One region of the Alkalibacterium iburiense genome, then DNA from elsewhere that is predicted to be linked to it. Evidence: predicted binding sites of a transcription regulator. Region 1 holds the regulator's gene; the other holds the start of a gene.
The links. Region 1 encodes Rex, which represses fermentation and respiration genes when NADH is low (regulators of the CRP and FNR family bind a similar motif). Its sites were predicted from a motif close to TTGTGAANTANTTCACAA; they were not measured.
Positions count from the first base shown of each region.

Region 2: a site for Rex is predicted at 1,842-1,859, ahead of ABDZ53_RS09200 (GntP family permease). Genes of this name have one in related genera too.

Region 1 is NZ_BAAACW010000039.1:47,210-50,920, reverse strand. Features, by position in the region: gene ABDZ53_RS03315 (ABC-F family ATP-binding cassette domain-containing protein) at 1-628, opposite strand, end outside; gene ABDZ53_RS03310 (redox-sensing transcriptional repressor Rex) at 955-1,647, shown strand; gene ABDZ53_RS03305 (DUF4305 domain-containing protein) at 1,735-1,941, opposite strand; gene ABDZ53_RS03300 (CPBP family intramembrane glutamic endopeptidase) at 1,984-2,640, opposite strand; gene groES (co-chaperone GroES) at 2,878-3,162, shown strand; gene groL (chaperonin GroEL) at 3,205-3,711, shown strand, end outside.
Region 2 is NZ_BAAACW010000110.1:44,063-47,773, reverse strand. Features, by position in the region: gene ABDZ53_RS09205 (glycerate kinase) at 1-504, opposite strand, end outside; gene ABDZ53_RS09200 (GntP family permease) at 532-1,797, opposite strand; gene ABDZ53_RS09195 (CdaR family transcriptional regulator) at 1,944-3,044, shown strand; gene ABDZ53_RS09190 (class A sortase) at 3,157-3,711, shown strand, end outside.

The DNA.
Region 1 (3,711 bases):
GAAGATAGCTTTCTAACCAGGCCAATGTATCGATATCTAAATGGTTTGTGGGTTCGTCTAAAACCAGTAAATCTTTCTTTTCTAATAATAAACGGGCTAAGGCCAATCGTGTTTTTTGACCACCAGAGAGTTGTTCAATAGGTGTATTGTAATCTTCTTCGTAAAAGCGAAAACCATGAAGGACAGATTTGATCTCACTTTCAATGCCATATCCGTTATTTTCCTGAAAGCGGATTTGAAGCGCATCATATCGACTAAGAAGATCTTTATATTCTACTGTATAGTGATCTAAATGCGGATCACTGATTTGCTTTTCCAACTGGGTCATTTCTGATTGAATAGCCATTAAAGGTTCGGCGATTTTGAACATTTCTTCCCAAATCGTGAGGGAAGACTCCAAGCCTGTATGTTGATCAAGATATCCAATAGTCATATCTTTTTTCTTGTGAATTTCCCCCTCATCTGGTTCCGTTTTGCCTGAAATGATATCCAGAAGGGTTGTTTTTCCAGCTCCATTTCGACCAACTAATCCTATTTTAGAGGAGTCTTTAATCTCTAAAGAAACATTATCAAAGAGCGTTTCAGCTCCGAAATGTCGTGCAATTTTTTGAGTTTGTAATACAATCATGATAGTTTCCTCTTTTTCTAAGCAATCTTATCTTCTCTTAGTTTAGCATAATCGCACACGTTAACAAACCCTATCTGGTCCCTGTTACGGGATAACTAACTTAAAGTAATATGTGCATAATCAGTGGTAACGTTCACAAATGAACAAGAAGAGTAATGGGCTGTTTATGAAACTTTAAGCTTTCCTTTAGAGATAAATCTTTATTTTACTCATAATAGTGGTATAATAAATTATGTTCTAAGGTCACTAGTTTGTGAATGCACAAAAAGAATTGACTGATTGAGGATGAAACCCTAAAGTTATATATTTAAAAGAGGAGAATAAACATGGCAGAAAAGAAAATACCAAAAGCAACAGCAAGAAGATTGCCTTTATATTATCGCTATTTACGCTTTTTATATGAAGCCGGAAAAGAACGAGTTTCTTCAGCTAAGTTAAGTGAAGCAGTAAAAGTAGACAGTGCCACTATTAGACGAGATTTCTCTTACTTTGGTGCACTTGGAAAAAGAGGATACGGGTACGATGTCGAATCCTTAATGAATTTCTTCAGTAAAAAATTAAATCAAGATCGCTTAACGAATGTTGCCTTAGTTGGAGTTGGAAATTTAGGACAAGCCCTATTAAATTACAATTTCCGTCGCAACAATAATATTCGAATCAGTGCTGGGTTTGATGTTCATGAAGACCTTATTGGAACAATTCATCAGGGTGTCCCTATTTATCATGTAGATGAATTGATTGAACAACTGGATATGCAGCAGATTGATGTGGCTATTTTGACCGTTCCTTCTGATATTGCACAAGAGATGACAGATAAGCTGGTTGAAGGGGGAGCGAAAGGGATTATGAACTTTACACCAATCCGAGTCACGGTACCTAAAGGCGTACGGGTTCATAATGTTGACTTAACAAATGAATTACAGACACTTATCTACTTCATTAACTATTACCAGGATTTTGCAGATGATTCAGAAGAAGAGGCAGATAATCCATTAGACGATCTTTTTTATAACGACTAGCACAGACAAAAGCACGACCCTACTTCCTTTATTAAATAAGGAAAAAGGGTCGTGCTTTTAGTTATGAGAGGAATCACTGCATGGATGTCAGTTTTTCTTCTGATGTTTTTTTATTCGATAATAGACTTCTGCTAAACGCGTCCCTTGAACAAAGTCTCTTGTCGCAATAAGGGCAAAAAGTATGGAGAAAAGGCTCCATCCGCTTGAACCTACTGAATCAATTGTAAAGTAAAGAAAAAGCAGGAAGAAGACATATTTAAAGCCAATTTGAAATTTGATTTGTTTTTCAGTCATCTTGAATCCTTTCTATCTTTTAGTCCTATTAAGACCTTTCATTTAAAGCAAGTTAAGAACAACTGCCATAATATTCATCAAGCAGTGAGCAATAATGGGAGTCCAAATATTTTTCGTTTTGTAGTAAAGCCACGCAAACACAAAGCCCATAGATGAATAAACTAACAGTAAACCGTCAAAATGGATAAAAGCAAAAAGTAAAGAGCTGACTACCGCTGCTCCTATGCCTCCGATTTTATCAATAAGCATACCGAATATGGCTTTTCTAAAGACAAATTCTTCCATTATTGGTCCGGCAATACCTGCTAGAATTAAAAAGACAGGGTAACTTGATACAATTTGCATAATCTGTTCTGTGTTTTGAGATTCCATGGGGGAATTTAAGACGATCACTTCGATGATGCTCGCAATATTTTGTACAAATAAGGCTATAAACACCCCTGCAATCCCCCAAGTGAGGATTTCTTTGCGCTGTTGTGAAAAAGAATCTTCGAAATCAAATTGCATCTGCTGTCTTCTAACAATCCATATCATTCCAAGAGCTCCCAAGCTGAACATCACAATGGAAAAAGTGAGGAAGAGTTCTGGTCCTGAAGATTCTGGAAAGTAAAAAGGCACAATGGCTGTGACTAACTGAATAATAATATAAAGTACAATGATTTGTGTAGCAGCTTTCTTATTACTTCGGTTAAGGTTCATTAGTTTCATCCTTTAGCAATTAAAATCCATAATACTAGTAATTTAACACAAATCAAGAAGGGTTTCCACAAAGGAAGAAATCTATTTTTTTCAAATTTAGGACTTGCAAGATTCATGAGTTTTGAATATACTAATAAGTGGAGTTAGCACTCGACACCTTAGAGTGCTAACACTCACATCTCACTAGTAGACTAGTGAATAAAAATAACGACTAATATTATACGGAGGGATTTCAACATGTTAAAACCTTTAGGAAATAGAGTACTGCTTGAAGTACAAAAAGTAGAAGAAACAACTGCAAGTGGGCTTGTATTACCAGATTCTGCTAAAGAAAAACCTCAGACAGCAAAAGTTATTGCCGTAGGAGAAGGCAGAGTATTAGATAACGGCCAACGTGCAGCGGTTGATGTATCAGTTGGTGACGAAGTCGTATTTGAAAAATATGCTGGTTCAGAAGTCAAATATGATGGAACAGAATACCTCGTTGTAAAAGATACAGACATTATTGCGATTGTGGAATAATTAAGTCGATCACTATTACTTAACTAAGGAGAGGACATACACATGGCTAAAGATATTAAATTTTCTGAAAACGCACGTGCAGCTATGCTTCGCGGAGTAGACAAGTTAGCAGATACAGTTAAAGTTACACTAGGTCCAAAAGGGCGAAACGTTATATTGGATAAGTCTTTTGGAGCACCTCAAATTACTAATGACGGGGTAACTATCGCCAAAGAAATCGAATTAGAAGACAAATTCGAAAATATGGGAGCCCAGTTAGTTGTTGAAGTAGCAAGCAAAACAAACGATATTGCTGGTGACGGGACAACTACAGCGACTGTACTAGCTCAAGCGATTGTCAACGAAGGAATGAAAAACGTCACAGCGGGTGCTAATCCTGTAGGCATTCGTCGCGGAATTGAATTGGCTACTAAAAAAGCAGTAGAGGCTTTACGTGACATTTCGATTAATGTTTCTGATAAGGAATCCATTGCTCAAATTGCTGCTATTTCTTCTGGAGATGAAGAAGTAGGAAAGCTCGTAGCAGATGCTATGGAAAAAGTGGGAAGC
Region 2 (3,711 bases), on a different contig from region 1:
TAGACCTCTGCCAGTCGGTTCAATAGGCTCCCCGTCTTTTGTTAAAAGCTGTCCTCCAAGAGCCATAATCATACCGGCTCCCCCATCGTTCGTCGCACTGCCTCCAATACCTAAGAGAATGTCTTCTACCCCTTCTTCTAAGGCATCTTGAATGAGTTCTCCAAAACCATAAGTGGTTGTGTTTAAAGGATTGCGTTGACTCGTCTCTACTTTATCCAAACCAGATGACGCAGCCATTTCTATCACAGCAAGTTTTTTATCACCGGACAAGCCATAAAAGGAAGAGACTTTTTCTCCTAAGGGACCTGTAACGAATAATTCTTTAATGGTTCCCCCAGTCGCATCACTGATAGATTGGACCGTTCCTTCTCCTCCATCAGCCATGGGTATTTTCACGTACTCTTCATTGGGCAGGATTTTTTTAAAGCCTTCTTCAATGGCTGTGGCAGCCTCCAGAGCCGTCATGCTTTCTTTAAATGAATCAGGTGCGATAACAATTTTCATAATCTTATCCTTTCTCTTCTTTCTGTTTTATCCAAATAGTCCGAAAATGATCACGGAAATGATCGTAATAACGAGTCCGACTAATGATTCATAAGGAATGACTTTCAATCTATCTTTAAAACTCATCATGACACTTCCACCGGTTGCATGGTAAAAACTACCGTGTGGCAAGTGGTCTAAAACGGTTGCGCCTGCATGAATCATAGCGGCACCAGCAATAGCCGACACACCAGACTCCATAAGCGTTGTACTAAATACAGAGCTCGCGACAATGGATCCTGACGTGGTTGAAGCCGTAGCGGCAGACATCATAATCCCGGCAAATGGAGCAAGTAAATATTCTGGCAAGCCAATATTGGCAATGAAATTAACTAGGACATCGCCTAATGTGGAATTTGAAATAATTCCAGCAATTAAACCTGTTCCGATTAAAAGAACAGCGACGTTAGACATTTTACTTAATCCAAAGGACGCTTGATCGATAATTCCTTTGAATTTACCCATAATGAGTGAACCGGCGATTCCCCCTAAAGGTAAGGCAACCATAGGGTCAATGACAATATCAAACACAGGTCTGAGTGAAAGTAAAAGAACGGCTACAATCGGTCCGGATAAGGCTGTTATAAAGCTAGGTAATTCCTTATCTGTCAGTTCATCCGTATCCACATCTTCCAGCGCCACTTCTACCCCTTTGTTCGTTAAGCGTTTAGCTAAAAAGTAAGTAACAAATAAAGCGAAAATCCCAGGAATCACTCCTGCTAGCATCACTGAAGTCAAAGGTGTCCCAAACGCATCTGATACAGCAATTGTGTTAGGATTTGGTGACATGATGTTACCGGCTTTTCCTCCACCAATCATAGCAAGTAAAATAGACGTTTTACTTAACTTGGCATTCTTGGCAATAATCAAAGCAATTGGGGCAACGGTAATAACGGCAATATCGATAAATACCCCTACAGCGGTTAGAATCAAAGTGGCTAACGCTAAAGCAAACAAGGCTCGCGTTTCCCCAATTTTTGAAATGATAGTGCGTGCGATGGATTCAGCCGCTCCTGTTTCGATGAGGACACCAGCTAATATACCGGCTGCTAAAATACGCAAAATGGCCGTCATCATCCCTTGAGCTCCTCCGATCATCAAGGTGATTGTATCACTTAAACTCGCTCCACCAATTAATCCTCCAGCTAAAGCACCAACTAACAACCCGTAAACAGATGGTGTTTTTATAAAAATTAAAGCGATTGCAATAATGAGTCCAATTACGGCTCCTAAAGCAGTTACTTGTATATCCAATTTTCTTCCTCCTTATGTATCTGTTGTAAGCTAATCTTACTCTTTAGTGAATCCGTTTACTATATCTTCAAGACTAATTTATTGAGCATTGTTTTTGTCCTGCAGACCAAATATAATAAGAGATGAATCCATATAGGAGGTTTAAAATGGAAATTTCCGCTACTATTGCTCAAGAAATCGTCTCACAGATGAAAATTGTTCTTTCTCAGGAGATTAACTTCATGAACAGTCAAGCCATCATCATTGCCAGCACAGATTCTTCTCGAATCGGGAATTTTCACGGAGGTGCAGAAACGGTCTTAAAAACAAGACAGCCTCTAGTGATTGAATGTAACAATCAGTTCACTGGCAGCAAAAAAGGAATCAATATGCCCATCACATTTGAAAAAGAAGTCATTGGAGTTATAGGAATCACTGGTGAAAAGGAAAAGGTCATGAAAAATGGAGAAATCATTAAGAAGATGACTGAAATTTTGATTAAAGAAGACTTTCTGAAAAATATTACTCTGCAGAAAAGAAATCAATCAAGGTATATCATTGAAAAACTCCTTACCTATCATACGGCCCCTTCATCTTTTGAGGAGCCAGATGTTTTCAGTTATGATTATTCAAGACCACATATTTCAGCAGTTGGGCAATTAGATTGGGAAGGATCTTTTCGCTATGAGGATCTCTATACCCTACTGGATCAAGAGTTCTTTCATACTTCCCAATATAAATACACCATACTTAATAATCAGCTGTTTCTACTCATACAAGATAGTAATGCCCAAGCAGTCTCAAAGACACTGGATTCTTTAGGCAAAAAAATAAGCTCTGCTTTCAAATCGCCTTTTTATTTTGGAGTAAGCTCATTAAGCTTTTCAGAAGATGAGGCCAGCCAAGCCTTTCAGCACGCTCGTGATGCACTCAGCTGGAATATCTCTTATGATAAAAAGGGATTACTTGAATATAATGACATGGATTTAGGACTGCTATACTCCCACCTGTCCAAAAAGAACAAAAGACCTTTTATAGATAAAATCTTATCGGGTATTCCAGAAACGGAGTATGTAGAACTTAAAAAAGTGCTGCTGACTTACGGTGAATTTAATAAGAGTTTGTCTAGAAGCGCCGAACATTTATTTATCCATAAAAACTCTTTTCAATATAAACTGAATAAAATTTACACGTACACTGGATACGATCCGAAAGTACTAAATGACTATGTACGTCTTTATTTAGCTTTTTTATTGAATGATAAATGAAAGATTATATGTTGTTGCCTCAGTAACACAAGTTGTAATTTTATTTTTTTCAATTACACTAGATGTATGAAGATTCAAGGTTTTCAGAATATATTTAGTGAGGAGACTAAATATGAAACGTCGGATAGTAACTTTAATAGGTCTTTTATTCATCGTAATTGGGATAGTCATGCTTTCTCTTCCAAAAATGGCAGAATATAATATCAATAACCATGTCACTAGAGTCGATGACATGTATCATACTCTTGACTCCAATCAACTACGAAGTAATGTGGAATCAGAAGCTGAATTTGACTTTTCAGCCATTGATGACATCAGTCCAACCGATACTTTTTTTGATCCTGCTAATCTCGATAGCAATCTAGTTTTAGGACAAATCGTTATTCCTAGTATTGATGTACAGTTGACAATTTTTAAAGGGATTACAAATCAGATTTTAAATGCTGGGGTTGGGACAATGAAAGAGAATCAGACGATGGGGAAAAGTAACTATTCTCTGGCAGGGCACTATACTCATAGTGGTCAATTATTTGGCAGACTAGAAGAATTGAACATTGGGGATAAAATCTTATTGAATGATAAAGAGATGATATATGAATACGACGTATATGACACGTTAATTGTTCCCCCTACTGCAGTAGAAATGATTGAAGATCAATTGGCTGAA